DNA from 3 places in the Streptomyces sp. NPDC085946 genome. Region 3 is predicted to be linked to each of the others. Evidence: predicted binding sites of a transcription regulator. Region 3 holds the regulator's gene; each other region holds the start of a gene.
What was found. Region 3 encodes HrcA, which represses chaperone genes, less so after heat shock. Its sites were predicted from a motif close to TTNGCACTCNGNNNNNCNGAGTGCNAA; they were not measured.
Positions count from the first base shown of each region.

Region 1: groL (chaperonin GroEL) is a predicted target of HrcA. The motif match lies at 4,257-4,283, and genes of this name have one in related genera.
Region 2: groL (chaperonin GroEL) is a predicted target of HrcA. The motif match lies at 3,087-3,113, and genes of this name have one in related genera.

Region 1 is NZ_JBITSF010000005.1:83,893-89,757, forward strand. It holds gene ACIF8T_RS12625 (trehalose-6-phosphate synthase) at 1-418, opposite strand, end outside; gene ACIF8T_RS12630 (glucosyl-3-phosphoglycerate synthase) at 490-1,434, opposite strand; SAM riboswitch class I at 1,591-1,737, shown strand; gene thrC (threonine synthase) at 1,756-3,045, shown strand; gene ACIF8T_RS12640 (MoaD/ThiS family protein) at 3,164-3,439, shown strand; gene ACIF8T_RS12645 (cold-shock protein) at 3,889-4,092, shown strand; gene groL (chaperonin GroEL) at 4,447-5,865, shown strand, end outside.
Region 2 is NZ_JBITSF010000051.1:68-4,282, reverse strand. It holds gene ACIF8T_RS39745 (DUF6009 family protein) at 1-21, shown strand, start outside; gene ACIF8T_RS39740 (hypothetical protein) at 349-681, shown strand; gene ACIF8T_RS39735 (hypothetical protein) at 905-1,132, shown strand; gene groL (chaperonin GroEL) at 1,351-2,967, opposite strand; gene grpE (nucleotide exchange factor GrpE) at 3,169-3,711, opposite strand; partial or broken gene ACIF8T_RS39720 (Hsp70 family protein) at 3,714-4,193, opposite strand.
Region 3 is NZ_JBITSF010000001.1:448,004-453,868, forward strand. It holds gene hemW (radical SAM family heme chaperone HemW) at 231-1,463, shown strand; gene ACIF8T_RS01925 (DUF3097 domain-containing protein) at 1,464-2,270, opposite strand; gene ACIF8T_RS01930 (MBL fold metallo-hydrolase) at 2,302-3,033, opposite strand; gene hrcA (heat-inducible transcriptional repressor HrcA) at 3,213-4,229, shown strand; gene dnaJ (molecular chaperone DnaJ) at 4,229-5,365, shown strand; gene ACIF8T_RS01945 (nitronate monooxygenase) at 5,466-5,865, shown strand, end outside.

The sequences.
Region 1 (5,865 bases), on a different contig from region 3:
CCTCGGCGAGCGCCTCGGCGAAGGCCCGGTTGTACGTCTCGTAGGACGCCCACTGACGCCGGAACTCCGTGTCGAAGACCGGCTCCAGCGGGGTCTGGTACAGCATGTGGTGCACGAACCACAGCACGGAGTTGGCGATGCCGTTGTACGCGTCGGCGTGCACGTCGGCCGGCACGTCCAGCATCCGTACGCCGTCCTCGCCGACGCCGCGCGCGACCGCCTCCCGGTCGCCGTCGGACAGCGCCGAGCACACCCACAGCGCACCCGCGTCCGGACCGATCGCCGACAGGCCGGAGACGAGTCCGCCGCCGCCCCGTTTGGCGTGCAGCGAACCGTCCTCGCGCACCTCGTACGAGACCGGTCCGCGGTTGGACGCGACCAGCACCTGGGCACCCTGAGCAGCCTGCGTGGAAGCCATACGCCTCAACCTAGCCCGACCTGAACCGATCAAACGTGCGGACCTGCCGCATCCGGCCGGAAACCGCCCGGTCAGGCCGCTTTCCGGGCCTGGTACTCGGCTATCTCCGCCATCGGCGGCCGCTCCTCGGTGTCCACCGAGTACGTCCGCGGCTCGAACCCGTCCTCGCCCCGCTCGAACTGGGTCAGCGACGGCCGGATCAGGTGCCCGCGGGCCAGCCGCAGCTGGGCGGTGCGGTAGATCGCGGCGGCCATCCGGCCCAGCGCCTGCCCGTCCTGGTGCCGGTGCTTGCGCACCCCCACGTCGACCTGGGCGAGGGCGTCCAGCCCGACCAGGTGCAGGGCGTCCACCAGCATGCCGAGCTCGACGCCGTACCCGACGGGGAACGGCAGCTGCTCCAGCAGGGAGCGGCGGGCCGCGTACTCGCCGCCCAGCGGCTGCACGAAGCCGGCCAGCTGCGGCCAGTGCATGTTCAGCAGCGGGCGGGCCATCAGCTCGGTGACCCGGCCGCCCTGCCCGGCCGCGCCGCCGAGCGGCCGGTCGTACATGGCCTTCACCAGGTCGACGTCCGGGTCGGTGAGCAGCGGGCCCACGATCCCGGCGACGAAGTCGGAGGAGAACTCCTTCAGGTCGGCGTCCACGAAGCAGACGACGTCCCCCCGGGTCACCAGCAGGGACCGCCACAGCACCTCGCCCTTGCCGGGCACGGCGGGCAGGCGGGGCAGGATCGCGTCGCGGTGCACCACCCTCGCGCCCGCGGCGGCGGCCACCTGCGACGTGCGGTCCGTCGACCCGGAGTCGACCACGACGACCTCGTCGACGAGCGGCACCTGCTGCACGAGGTCGTGGCGGATGACGGCGACGATGTCGCCGACCGTCTCCTCCTCGTTGAGGGCGGGCAGGACGACACTGACCGACTGGCCGGTGGCGCGCTTGGCGGCGAGGATCTGGTGGAGCGGGCGATCGGTCACGGACCAGGAGCGGGTGCTCAGCCAGCGCTCGACTTCTTCCAGCACGGTCTGCGGCTCCTCACTGTTCGGATCACGTGGTCTCCGTGTGATCCATCTCGCGGTTCGGACGACTATCTCAACTGTCCTGGCCGTCGGTTACAGTCTTGGACAACGCGGGTGACCATCGCATGTCGGGGGCCACCGCTGCTGACAACCACATACAGCTCATCCAGAGGGGCAGAGGGACACGGCCCGATGAAGCCCCGGCAACCCTCCAGCCGGTCTTGTCACGTCGACGTGGCGAGGCTCCCGGCTAGGGAAGGTGCCAAATCCGTCTCACGGCGAGATGCGTCGTGAGGAAGATGAGGAGAAAGGGCCTCGCCTCACATGGCTGTGCAGACCGTTGCAAGCACCACCGAATCCGCCGCCCCCGTCGACCTGGGCCCCGCCACGGCGCTGTCCTGCCGCGAGTGCGGTCACCGGGTGCCCCTCGGCCCGGTCTTCGCGTGCGAGGAGTGTTTCGGCCCGCTGGAGATCGCGTACGACTTCTCCGGCCACGACGCCGAGGAGCTCCGCAAGCGGATCGAGGCGGGACCCGCGAACATCTGGCGCTACGCGCCGCTGCTGCCCGTCCCCGCGGACGTGGCGGACAAGCCGAACCTGAACCCCGGCTGGACCAAGCTCGTCCGGGCCGACAACCTCGCCCGCGAACTCGGCGTCACCGGCGGGCTGTACGTGAAGGACGACTCCGGCAACCCGACGCACTCCTTCAAGGACCGCGTGGTCGCCCAGGCGCTGGAGGCGGCGCGCGCCTTCGGCTTCACCACCCTGTCGTGCTCCTCCACCGGCAACCTGGCCGGCGCCGTCGGCGCCGCCGCCGCCCGCGCCGGCTTCCGCTCCTGCGTGTTCATCCCGCGCGACCTGGAGCAGGGCAAGGTCGTCATGGCCGCCGTCTACGGCGGCGAGCTCGTCGGCATCGAGGGCAACTACGACGACGTGAACCGCTTCTGCTCCGAGCTGATCGGCGACCCGGCCGGCGAGGGCTGGGGCTTCGTCAACGTCAACCTGCGGCCGTACTACGCGGAGGGGTCCAAGACCCTCGCGTACGAGATCTGCGAGCAGCTCGGCTGGCGGCTGCCGGACCAGATCGTGGTGCCGATCGCCTCCGGCTCGCAGCTCACGAAGATCGACAAGGGTCTCCAGGAGCTGATCCGGCTGGGGCTCGTCGAGGACCGGCCGTACAAGATCTTCGGTGCGCAGGCCGAGGGCTGCTCGCCGGTGTCGACGGCGTTCAAGGCCGGGCACGACGTGGTCCGCCCGCAGAAGCCGAACACCATCGCCAAGTCGCTGGCCATCGGCAACCCGGCCGACGGGCCGTACGTCCTGGACATCGCGCGCCGCACCGGCGGGGCGGTGGAGGACGTCACCGACGAGCAGGTCGTCGACGCGATCAAGCTGCTGGCGCGGACCGAGGGGATCTTCGCGGAGACCGCCGGCGGGGTGACCGTGGGGGTGACCCGCAAGCTGATCGAGAGCGGGGCCCTCGACCCCACGAAGAGCACCGTCGTGCTCAACACCGGCGACGGGCTCAAGACGCTCGACGCCGTGGCGGGCACGGGGCTCACCGCGACGATCCGGCCGAGTCTGGAGTCGTTCCGCGAGGCGGGGCTCGTCTGACGGGCCCGTCCGCCGTCTCCGCCTGCGGGCCGCCCGTGCCGGCCGCGCCCGCACGGCGGCAGCCGCAGATCCCCCCTGCCCCGCGCCCCCGGGGCGTCGTACCGACCGGAGGTCGAAAGTGAGCGTCACCGTCCGCATCCCCACCATCCTGCGCACCTACACCGGCGGTCAGGCCGAGGTCAGCGCGCAGGGCGCCACCCTCGGCGAGGTCATCGCCGACCTGGAGAAGAACCACACGGGGATCGCCGCCCGCGTCCTGGACGACCAGGGCAAGCTGCGCCGCTTCGTCAACGTGTACGTCAACGACGACGACGTGCGCTTCGAGCAGGGCCTGGAGACCGCCACCCCGGACGGTGCCGGCGTGTCCATCATCCCGGCGGTCGCGGGCGGCTGATCGCCCGTTTCCACGGCCGGTTCGTTACCTCTGGTAATGCCGGTGACGCCGAGTTCGTCGAATTGCCCCCTCCGTGAGAGAAGCGGAGGGGGCAATTCCATGTGATTGAGCGCGGTACAGTTGGGGAACGCGATCCCGATCTCCTGATCGTGAACTCCGCATTCCTGCCGCAGGTCCGACGAGATGCAGCCAAAGTGTGCACGTCCTTTGCGGCTTTTGTTCCCTTTGTGCAGCCCGACTTGCCCCGAATGATGGCGAATTCTCGCCAGATTCCGGACCGGGCGCGTCCAGATTTCTCGTCCGATTGACCTGTTGCAGACGGCAGTTGGACAGATACATTCAGCCGCGGTCGACGCGTTCCGGCGCACGCCCCCGTCGTGGGGGGTGAGGTCTGACCCGGATCCGCGAAGTGTGGATCTGTGCAAGGGCCAGTAATAGGGGAGTTAGGCATGGCTCAGGGCACCGTCAAGTGGTTCAACGCGGAGAAGGGGTACGGCTTCATCGCGGTCGACGGTGGTGCGGATGTTTTCGTCCACTACAGCGCGATCCAGATGGACGGTTACCGCACCCTGGAAGAGGGCCAGCGGGTCGAGTTCGAGATCTCGCAGGGCCAGAAGGGCCCGCAGGCCGACATGGTTCGCGTCACCGCCTGAACGCGCGACAGCGAGCAACCGCAAGCGACCGGTCTTCTCTGAAGGGCCCGTGCCTCCCGGGGCGCGGGCCCTTCGGCCTGCCCGGGGACGGTCGCGCCGCCCCCGCGGGGCGGCCGGGAGCTGTTCGCCCGGGGCTGAGCGCCCCGCCCGAAGCCCGAGAGGCGCTTGCACTCGCCTAGGTCGAGTGCTAATCATTGGCGTTAGCACTCTGAAGGTGAGAGTGACAACGAAGGACCGGGTCGGTGAGGCCCGCGGGCCGGGTGGGGCAAGGAACCACAAGGCCGGCGAGCCGTCCGTCGCGGGCGCGGGCGCGGTCCGAAGGAATCACCCCCAGTCCTGGAGGGACCACTTCACATGGCCAAGATCATCGCGTTCGACGAGGAGGCGCGGCGCGGCCTCGAGCGCGGCATGAACCAGCTCGCGGACGCCGTGAAGGTGACGCTCGGCCCGAAGGGCCGCAACGTCGTCCTCGAGAAGAAGTGGGGCGCGCCCACGATCACCAACGACGGCGTCTCCATCGCCAAGGAGATCGAGCTCGAGGACCCGTACGAGAAGATCGGCGCCGAGCTGGTCAAGGAAGTAGCGAAGAAGACGGACGACGTCGCCGGTGACGGCACGACGACCGCCACCGTCCTGGCCCAGGCGCTCGTCCGCGAGGGCCTGCGCAACGTCGCCGCCGGCGCCAACCCGATGGCCCTGAAGCGCGGTATCGAGAAGGCCGTCGAGGCCGTCTCCGCCGCCCTGCTGGAGCAGGCGAAGGACGTCGAGACCAAGGAGCAGATCGCCTCCACGGCCTCCATCTCCGCCGCCGACACCCAGATCGGCGAGCTCATCGCCGAGGCCATGGACAAGGTCGGCAAGGAAGGCGTCATCACCGTCGAGGAGTCCCAGACCTTCGGTCTGGAGCTGGAGCTCACCGAGGGTATGCGCTTCGACAAGGGCTACATCTCGGCGTACTTCGCCACCGACATGGAGCGTATGGAGGCCGTCCTCGACGACCCGTACATCCTGATCGCGAACTCCAAGGTCTCCAACGTCAAGGACCTGCTCCCGCTCCTGGAGAAGGTCATGCAGTCGGGCAAGCCGCTGCTGATCATCGCCGAGGACGTCGAGGGCGAGGCCCTGTCGACCCTGGTCGTCAACAAGATCCGCGGCACCTTCAAGTCCGTCGCCGTCAAGGCCCCGGGCTTCGGCGACCGCCGCAAGGCCATGCTCGGCGACATCGCCATCCTCACGGGCGGCGAGGTCATCTCCGAGGAGGTCGGCCTCAAGCTGGAGAACGCCACCCTCGACCTGCTGGGCAAGGCCCGCAAGGTGGTCATCACCAAGGACGAGACCACCATCGTCGACGGTGCCGGCTCCGCCGACCAGGTCCAGGGCCGCGTGAACCAGATCCGCGCCGAGATCGAGAACAGCGACTCCGACTACGACCGCGAGAAGCTCCAGGAGCGCCTGGCGAAGCTCGCGGGCGGCGTGGCCGTCATCAAGGCCGGTGCCGCCACCGAGGTCGAGCTCAAGGAGCGCAAGCACCGCATCGAGGACGCCGTCCGCAACGCGAAGGCCGCCGTCGAGGAGGGCATCGTCGCCGGTGGTGGCGTGGCCCTGCTGCAGGCCTCCCAGGTCTTCGAGAAGCTGGAGCTGGAGGGCGACGAGGCCACCGGTGCCGCCGCTGTGAAGCTGGCCCTGGAGGCCCCGCTGAAGCAGATCGCCGTCAACGCCGGCCTCGAGGGCGGTGTCGTGGTGGAGAAGGTGCGCAACCTGACCCCGGGCCAC
Region 2 (4,215 bases), on a different contig from region 3:
GGGATAACGCTGCCTCTGTAAGGGGAGGCGCTCGACCTTGTCAGAGGTCTATGCGAATGCGCTGCACGCCCTTCATGGCGCCGCTTGCAGATCGCCCCGCAGGTGCGTGCGTAGGTCCTACCGCGTGAAAGGCACCGCATGCACCTCCTCCGGCCAGCAAGGAGCGCCAGACCGTGAAGGGCCAGATGCAACCGGGCGCCCGTGAAACCGCCGCCCGGTTTAAGGGTTGACGCCTCTACGCGCTGAAGGTCCTGGCCGGCCAGTTGACCGACGACCCTGATATGGGCCAGCCCTCCGGGCTATCCGGCATCCTCACGGTAACGGTCGACGGCGACATGTTCGAGGGACATGTTCGAGGACTGTCCCGACCTGTCCGTCGGCTGTATACGCGAGCTCGATCGCATCGAAATCCGGTACCTGAAAGCCGCGCACTCCCTTGGGCGCTCTGCCGACACTTCCGACGAGGGGTCAGAGCAGGAGCAGCGTGCCGATCCTGCCGCTGCTGCGGTCACCCAGGAGAAATCGCCGACGCATGGCGGCGCGTCACCATCTGGCTCAAGCACCATGCACCCGACTCCTCTGCTGGGTTTCGCCTCTGCGGCATCCCCGCCGCGATCGCCGTCCTGGAAGAAGATCTCGGCACCCGGATACCCGTCGAACCGCGTGTTCTGCGGATGCTGACCGAAGCCGATGACGGGGCAATGACTGGGGCGGGGGGATGCCTCCCGGGCAATGAGGCTTTGATGCCCCAGAAGCCGTTGCTGCGGTCTACCGGTTGCAGACGGAGAAGCAGGCCGACGAAGACGTCGTCAACGCCGACCGGTGCGAAGAGGAGCGGATCACCGTATGAAAGCCCATCTGGATTCCGATCGTCACGCGCAGAGCGCTCAACACCATGTCGGGCTTGTTCCTGGACGCTGCGACCGGCTACCTGAGCCGCTGGTCCCTCCATGACGTCCCGTCCGCGGGAGAGGTCGATAGGTTGATCACCTACCTTGGAGAGACTGCCGACATGCTCGAACCCCTGACCCTGGCCACACGGAACAAGCCTTGGCTGATCGACGGAGCCCTGGTGCTGGCGTGTTGTCTCGATGCCGTGCTTCAAGACCAGTGGCAGCCCTGGACCGGCTGATCCACACGAGTTAGAGGGGACACGGCCCGCCAGGCTGATCCTCCAGCTCCCATTCCTGCTCGGAGCCCGTATGCGCGTCGATGGTGATCGGCGGCATCGGCTATCGACCGCGGCCTTGAACTCCATTACCAGCAGCGGTGGCGGTCTAGACCCGCTGGTGTGCGTAGCTGCGGCTGCCCCCCGACCGCAGGCCGGAGGGCAGATTGGGCCTCACTACCTCACAGATTGTCAGTATCTGAGGATGCCGGCTGCTTCTGTTCGGGCTTGTCGGCGATGACGGCTTCGGTGGTGAGGAACAGGCCAGCGATGGAGGCGGCGTTCTGCAGGGCGGAACGGGTGACCTTCGCAGGATCGATGATGCCGGCAGCGAGCATGTCGACCCACTCGCCGGTCGCGGCGTTCAGGCCGTGGCCGACGGGAAGGGCGCGGACCTTCTCCACCACAACGCCGCCTTCGAGGCCAGCGTTGTGCGCGATCTGCTTGAGCGGGGCGGTCACCGCGCGTCGCACCATCTCCATGCCGGTGCGTTCCTCGTCGTCCACCTCCAGCTTCTCGAATGCCTTCTCGGATGCCTGCAGAAGGGCGACACCGCCGCCGGGGACAATGCCTTCTTCGACGGCCGCCTTGGCGTTGCGGACGGCGTCCTCGATGCGGTGCTTGCGCTCCTTGAGCTCGACCTCGGTGGCGGCACCTGCCTTGATGACGGCCACGCCGCCGGCAAGCTTGGCCAGGCGCTCCTGGAGCTTCTCACGGTCGTAGTCGGAGTCGGAGCGTTCGATCTCGGCGTGGATCTGCTTGACCCTGCCCTCGATTGCGGTTTCGTCACCGGCGCCCTCCACGATGGTGGTGTCGTCCTTGGTGACGACCACCTTGCGGGCGCGGCCCAGGACGTCCAGGCCGGCGTTCTCCAGCTTCAGGCCGACCTCCTCGGAGACGACCGTGGCACCGGTGAGAACCGCCATGTCACCGAGCATGGCCTTGCGGCGGTCGCCGAAGCCCGGGGCCTTGACGGCGACGGATTTGAAGGTGCCGCGGATCTTGTTGACGACCAGGGTCGCCAGCGCCTCGCCCTCGACGTCCTCGGCGATGACCAGCAGCGGCCGGTTTTCCTTCATCACCTGCTCCAGCAGCGGGAGCAGGTCCTTCACCGCAGTGACCTTGGAGCCGACGAGCAGGATGTAAGGGTCCTCGAGGACTGCTTCCATGCGTTCGGCGTCGGTGACGAAATAGGGCGAGATATAGCCCTTGTCGAAGCGCATGCCTTCGGCGAGCTCCAGCTCCAGACCGAAGGTATTGGACTCCTCGACGGTGATGACGCCTTCCTTGCCGACCTTGTCCATGGCCTCGGCGATGAGCTCGCCAATCATCCGGTCGCCGCCCGCGGACACTGCGGCGGTGTTGGCGATCTCTTCCTTGGTCTCCAGCTCCTTGGCCTGCTCCAGCAGGGCGGCGGAGACGGCCTCGACGGCCTTGTCGATACCGCGCTTGAGGGCCATCGGGTTGGCGCCGGCGGCGACGTTGCGCAGGCCCTCGCGGACGAGCGCCTGGGCCAGGATGGTGGCGGTCGTCGTGCCGTCACCGGCGACGTCGTCCGTCTTCTTCGCTACTTCCTTGACCAGCTCGGCGCCGATCTTCTCGTACGGGTCCTCGAGCTCGATCTCCTTGGCGATGGAGACGCCGTCGTTGGTGATCGTGGGCGCGCCCCACTTCTTCTCGAGGACGACGTTGCGGCCCTTCGGGCCGAGCGTCACCTTCACGGCGTCCGCGAGCTGGTTCATGCCGCGCTCCAGCGCGCGGCGCGCCTCCTCCTCAAAGGCGATGATCTTGGCAGTCACGGTTGCGGCTCCTCCGCGTCAATCTCTGGAACGACGACGGCGGACCGGGGCGACGCCCGCGACGTTTCGCTCCTGCGGCCTTGAGCAAGGCCGCACGAGCACGTCACCCGACCCGGCCGTTAGCACTCACACAGGGAGAGTGCCAATTGTTCATGTAGCACTTACGGTGGTCCGGCGGCAAGCGGGTCTCTCGAATCCGGTTCAGTCGCGCGCGATGGGCAAGCGCGGCTGATCTGCAGGGGCCAAGGACGGTATGTCTTGGCCCCGCCCGTGCGTGTGCCGGGCGGGCCAGGGCGGGCCGGTGACCTCCACGTGGGCCGGGCGCAGCAGGTGGTCGCCGAGGCGGTAGCCGGGCCGGCGGACCGCCGAGCACACAAGGTGGTCGGCGTCGAGGGCGACGTGGTGTGTCAGGGCGTCGTGGCAGGCGGGGTCGAAGGGATCACCCACCCCGCCGAACGGCGTGACGCCCAGGGAGCCGAGCTGCTCACGCAGGCTGTCGGCGATGTTCTTCAGACCAGGGTTGAGCGGCTCGTGTGCGCACGCCTGGTCGACGGCGTCTACCACCGGCAGCAGCGCCCGGAGTACATTGGCCGCCGCGATCTCCCGTATGGCCAGACGGTCGCGCCGTACCCGCTTGCGGTAGTTGTCGTACTCGGCCTTGACCCGCTGCAGATCCGCGGTCCGCTCCTGAACCAGACGCCGCAGCTGTTCCACTTCGGTGCTCTGCGACCCGCTCACGGTCATCGTCAGCCTGCCTTCGGCTTGTTGTCGTCGACGATCTCGGCGTCCACCACGTCATCCTCGGCCGAACCTCCGACCGTGCCGCCTGGACCTGCCCCACTCTGACCGGCAGGCTGCTCAGTCCGCAACGTCTCGTACAGGGCCGTGCCGATCTTCTGGGCGGCCTGCGCGGTGTGGTCGACTGCCTGCCGGATCGCGGCGGTGTCCTCTCCCTTCAGCTTTTCCTTCAGATCGGCTAGCGACGTCTCCGTCTCGCTCTTCGCCTCGGCCGGGATCTTGTCTGCGTTGTCCTTGAGCAGCTTCTCGGTCGAGTAGACGAGCTGCTCGCCCTGATTGCGGGTCTCCGCTGCTTCACGACGCTGGCGATCCTCCTCGGCGTGCTGCTCGGCCTCGCGGACCATGCGGTCGATGTCCTCCCTGGGCAGCGCCGAGCCTCCGGTCACAGTCATCTTCTGCTCCCTGCCCGTCCCCAGGTCTTTAGACGTCGTCTCATTTGGTGAGTCTGCG
Region 3 (5,865 bases):
GTGCCGCGCGTGTCACCGTGGGCCGGTGCGCCGCGGGAAGCGCTCCGCCCCGGTGCGTCAGGCGGGGCGACCCGCCCCGGTGCTCCCGGCGGAGTGCCGCCGCGGCGTGTCAGGCGGGGTGACTCTCCCCGGTGCGCCAGGCGGGGTGCCCCGCCCCGGTGCGCCAGGCGGAGCGACCCTCCCCGGTGCTCCCGGCGGAGTGCCGCCGCGGGTGCTGGACAATGGAAGGCATGCCTTCCGCACTCCCCGACGGCGAGCCCGTCCCCGCCGACGGTGCGCTGCCCGCGTCCGCGCTCGCCGGGGCCGCCGACCGCCCCCTCGGGTTCTACCTGCACGTCCCCTACTGCGCGACCCGCTGCGGCTACTGCGACTTCAACACCTACACCGCGACCGAGCTGCGCGGCACCGGCGGGGTGCTCGCCTCCCGCGACAACTACGCCGAGACGCTGATCGAGGAGGTCCGCCTGGCCCGCAAGGTCCTCGGCGACGATCCGCGCGAGGTCCGCACGGTGTTCGTCGGCGGCGGCACCCCGACCCTGCTGGCCGCGGACGACCTGGTCCGGATGCTGGGCGCGGTCCGCGACGAGTTCGGGCTGGCCGCCGACGCCGAGGTCACCACGGAGGCGAACCCGGAGTCGGTCGACCCGGCGTACCTCGCGGCCCTGCGGGAGGGCGGCTTCAACCGGATCTCCTTCGGCATGCAGAGCGCCCGGCAGCACGTGCTGAGGGTCCTGGACCGCACGCACACGCCCGGACGCCCGGAGGCGTGCGTCGCGGAGGCCCGCGCCGCGGGCTTCGCGCACGTCAACCTCGACCTGATCTACGGCACCCCGGGCGAGTCCGACGACGACTGGCGAGCCTCCCTGGAGGCGGCCCTCGGCGCCGGACCCGACCACGTCTCGGCGTACGCCCTGATCGTCGAGGAGGGCACCGGGCTGGCCCGCCGCATCCGCCGGGGCGAGATCCCGATGACCGACGACGACGTGCACGCCGACCGCTACCTGATCGCCGAGGAGACCCTGTCGGCGGCGGGCTTCGACTGGTACGAGGTGTCGAACTGGGCCACCTCCGAGGCCGGCCGCTGCCTGCACAACGAGCTGTACTGGCGGGGCGCCGACTGGTGGGGCGCGGGCCCCGGGGCGCACAGCCACGTCGGCGGGGTGCGCTGGTGGAACGTCAAGCACCCCGGCGCGTACGCGGCGGCGCTGGCGGCGGGCCGGTCACCGGGCGCGGGCCGCGAGGTCCTGTCCGAGGAGGACCGCCGGGTGGAGCGGATCCTGCTGGAGCTGCGGCTGCGCGAGGGCGTGCCGCTGGCGCTGCTGCGCGAGGACGGTCTCGCCGCCTCCCGCCGGGCGCTGGCGGACGGCCTGCTCCAGGACGGGCCGTACGGGGCGGGGCGGGCCGTGCTGACGCTGCGGGGGCGGCTGCTGGCGGACGCGGTGGTCAGGGACCTGGTGGACTGATCAGGCCGGCGGAGCCGTCACGAAGTCGATCAGCTCCTCCACCCGGCCCAGCAGCTCCGGCTCCAGGTCCTTGTACGACCGCACCCGGCCCAGGATCGCCTGCCAGGCGGCCCCGGTGTTCTCCGGCCAGCCCAGCGCGCGGCACACCCCCGTCTTCCAGTCCTGGCCGCGCGGCACCCGCGGCCAGGCCGCGATGCCCAGGGACGACGGTTTCACCGCCTCCCAGACGTCGACGAACGGGTGGCCCACCACCAGCGCGTGCTCGCTCGTCACCGCCCGGGCGATGCGCCACTCCTTCGTGCCCGGCACGAGGTGGTCCACGAGGACGCCGAGCCGGGCGTCGGGGCCCGGCCCGAACTCCTCGACGACGGACGGCAGGTCGTCGACGCCCTCCAGGTACTCCACGACCACCCCCTCGAGGCGCAGGTCGTCGCCCCACACCTTCTCGACCAGCTCGGCGTCGTGCCGGCCCTCCACGTAGATCCGCCCGGCCCGCGCCACGCGCGCGCGTGCCTGCGGGACGGCCACCGAGCCGGAGGCGGTGCGGGCGGGACGGGCCGGTCCCGGGGACGGCCGCACGAGGGTCACCGCGCGGCCCTCCAGGAGGAAGCCGCGCGGCTCCAGCGGGAAGACCCGGTGCTTGCCGAAGCGGTCCTCCAGGGTGACCGTGCCCGCCTCGCAGCGGATCACCGCGCCGCAGAAGCCGCTCCCCGCCTCCTCCACCACCAGGCCCGGTTCGGCCGGCACCTCGGGGACGGGCTTCGGCTTCTTCCACGGAGGGGTCAGGTCCGGAGAGTACTGGCGCATTCGGATGACGATAGGAGAAGCCCGGCCGCGATCACGGAGACACGCCGAACCGCTCGGCCAGCGCGTCCCGTTGCGCCCGGACGAACGCCGCGTCCACCACCGCTCCGTGACCGGGCACGTACAGCGCGTCCTCGCCGCCCAGTGCCAGCAGGCGGTCCAGGGCCGCCGGCCACCGCGACGGCACGGCGTCCGGGCCCGCCTGCGGCTCGCCGGACTCCTCGACCAGGTCGCCGCAGAAGACGACCTCCGGGGTGCCCGGCACCAGCACGGCCAGGTCGTGCGCGGTGTGCCCCGGCCCCACGTTCGCCAGCAGGACCTGCCGGCCGGCGCCCAGGTCGAGGGTCCACTCGCCGGAGACCAGGTGGCGGGGCGCGGTCAACGCGTCGACGGCCTCCTCGGCCCGGCGCGCCTCCATTCCGTGCCGCACCGCGTCCGCGCGCAGCTCCTCGCGGTCCCGCGTGCGCGTGAACACCCCGTCCACGCCCACCGCCCCGTACACCTCCGCGCCCGCGAACGCCGCCGAGCCGAGGACGTGGTCGAAGTGGGGGTGGGTCAGCGCGAGATGCGTCACACGGTGACCGGCCAGCCGCTCCGCCTGGACGCGCAGCCGCGCCCCCTCCGCCAGGCCGGACCCCGCGTCGATCAGCAGCGCCGCGCCCCCGCCCACGACCAGCCCTGCCGTGCAGTCCCACACCGGCAGCCGGCACCGCCCCACCCCGGCCGCGACCCGCTCCCATCCCAGCTCTTCCCAAGTCACCGTCATACGGCGACGCTAGCGGGCACGGGCCCCGTGGGCAGGGCCGCGCGGCCCCGGCCTTGCCCGTGCCGTACCCCACAGCCGTACACTGGGCCGGGGAGGTCTGGCACTCCCACGCGCCGAGTGCCAGGCAGTGTCAGGCGGAGGCAGGACACCAGGCGGACGACTTCTGGAGGTGTGCGCGGATGCTCAGTGAACGCAGGCTTCAGGTGCTGCGCGCCATCGTCCAGGACTACGTCGGCACCGAGGAGCCCGTCGGCTCGAAGGCGCTCACCGAGCGGCACAACCTGGGGGTCTCCCCGGCCACCGTGCGCAACGACATGGCGGCCCTGGAGGAGGAGGGGTACATCGCCCAGCCGCACACCAGCGCCGGGCGGATCCCCACCGACAAGGGCTACCGCCTGTTCGTCGACAAGCTGGCCGGTGTCAAGCCGATGACCGCGCCCGAGCGGCGGGCCATCCAGAACTTCCTCGAGGGCGCCGTCGACCTGGACGACGTGGTGGCCCGCACGGTGCGGCTGCTCGCGCAGCTGACCCGGCAGGTCGCCGTGGTGCAGTACCCGTCGCTGACGCGGTCGACCGTGCGGCACGTGGAACTGCTGTCGCTGGCCCCCGCGCGGGTGATGCTGGTGCTGATCACGGACACCGGACGGGTGGAGCAGCGGGTGGTCGACTGCCCGGCGCCGTTCGGCGAGACGTCGCTGGCGGACCTGCGCGCGCGGCTCAACAGCCGGGTCGCGGGCCGCCGGTTCACGGACGTGCCCACGCTGGTGGAGGACCTGCCGGACGCGTTCGAGGTCGAGGACCGCGGTACGGTCTCGACGGTGCTCTCCACCCTGCTGGAGACGCTGGTCGAGGAGAACGAGGAGCGGCTGATGATCGGCGGCACCGCCAATCTGACCCGCTTCGGGCACGACTTCCCCCTCACGATCCGGCCGGTGCTGGAGGCGCTGGAGGAGCAGGTCGTGCTCCTCAAGCTGCTCGGCGAGGCCAAGGATCCGGGCGTGACCGTCCGCATCGGTCACGAGAACGCCCACGAAGGACTCAACTCCACGTCCGTCGTGTCGGTCGGCTACGGTTCGGGCGGCGAGGCAGTCGCCAAGCTCGGCGTGGTCGGACCGACCCGCATGGACTACCCGGGAACGATGGGAGCGGTACGCGCAGTGGCACGGTACGTCGGACAGATCCTGGCGGAGTCGTAGTGGCCACGGACTACTACGCCGTACTCGGCGTGCGCCGCGACGCGTCGCAGGAAGAGATCAAGAAGGCCTTCCGGCGGCTCGCGCGCGAGCTGCACCCGGACGTCAACCCCGATCCGAAGACCCAGGAGCGGTTCAAGGAGATCAACGCCGCCTACGAGGTGCTGTCGGACCCGCAGAAGAAGCAGGTCTACGACCTCGGCGGCGACCCGCTCTCGCAGTCCGGCGGCGCCGGCGCGGGCGGCTTCGGGGCCGGCGGCTTCGGGAACTTCTCCGACATCATGGACGCGTTCTTCGGCACGGCGTCGCAGCGCGGTCCGCGCTCGCGCACCCGCCGCGGCCAGGACGCGATGATCCGCATCGAGGTCGAGCTCGACGAGGCCGCCTTCGGCACCACGAAGGACCTCCAGGTCGACACGGCCGTCGTCTGCACCACCTGCAGCGGTGAGGGCGCGGCGCCCGGCACCACCGCCCAGACGTGCGACATGTGCCGCGGCCGCGGCGAGGTCTCCCAGGTCACCCGGTCCTTCCTCGGCCAGGTCATGACCTCGCGCCCCTGCCCGCAGTGCCAGGGCTTCGGCACCGTCGTGCCGACGCCGTGCCCCGAGTGCGCGGGCGACGGCCGGGTCCGCTCCCGCCGCACGCTCACCGTGAAGATCCCCGCCGGTGTCGACAACGGCACGCGCATCCAGCTCGCCGGCGAGGGCGAGGTCGGGCCCGGCGGCGGTCCCGCCGGCGACCTGTACGTCGAGATCCACGAGCTGCCGCACCCGACCTTCCAGCGGCGCGGCGACGACCTGCACTGCACGGTGACCCTGCCCATGACGGCGGCGGCCCTCGGCACCAAGGTGCCGCTGGAGACGCTCGACGGCATGGAGGAGGTCGACATCCGGCCCGGCACCCAGTCCGGGCAGTCGATCCCGCTGCACGGCCGGGGCGTGACCCACCTGCGCGGCGGCGGCCGCGGCGACCTCATCGTCCACGTCGAGGTGCAGACCCCCAGCAAGCTCGACCCGGAGCAGGAGCGCCTGCTGCGCGAGCTGGCGAAGCTGCGCGGCGAGGAGCGCCCCCAGGGGCAGTTCCAGCCCGGGCAGCAGGGCCTGTTCTCGCGGTTGAAGGACGCCTTCAACGGGCGCTGAGACCGGCTCCCGCCGGCGGTCCGGCGCCGCCCGCGACGGCGGCCCGGACCGGCCGAGGGCCGGATTCGGACGTGGCCGGAGGGCGTGACACCATGCCGTCATGTCCTCCGCACTGACCGATCTCTTCCCCCACCCGATCGTGCAGGCCCCCATGGCGGGCGGCGTCTCCGTGCCGCGGCTCGCCGCCGCCGTGTCCGAGGCGGGCGGGCTCGGGTTCCTGGCCGCCGGGTACAAGACCGCCGACGGGATGTACCAGGAGATCAAGCAGCTGCGGAGCCTGACGGGCCGGCCGTTCGGCGTGAACCTGTTCCTGCCGCAGCCGGAGCACCCCGCGGGCACCGGCTCCACCGGGGCGGCCGACGCCGCGCCCTCCTGCGCCGCCGCCGTGGACGTCTACGCCCACCAGCTGTCCGGCGAGGCCGCCTGGTACGGGACGGAGCTCGGCGACCCCGAGAGCGGCCGGGACGACGGCTTCGAGGCCAAGCTCGCCGTGCTCCTGG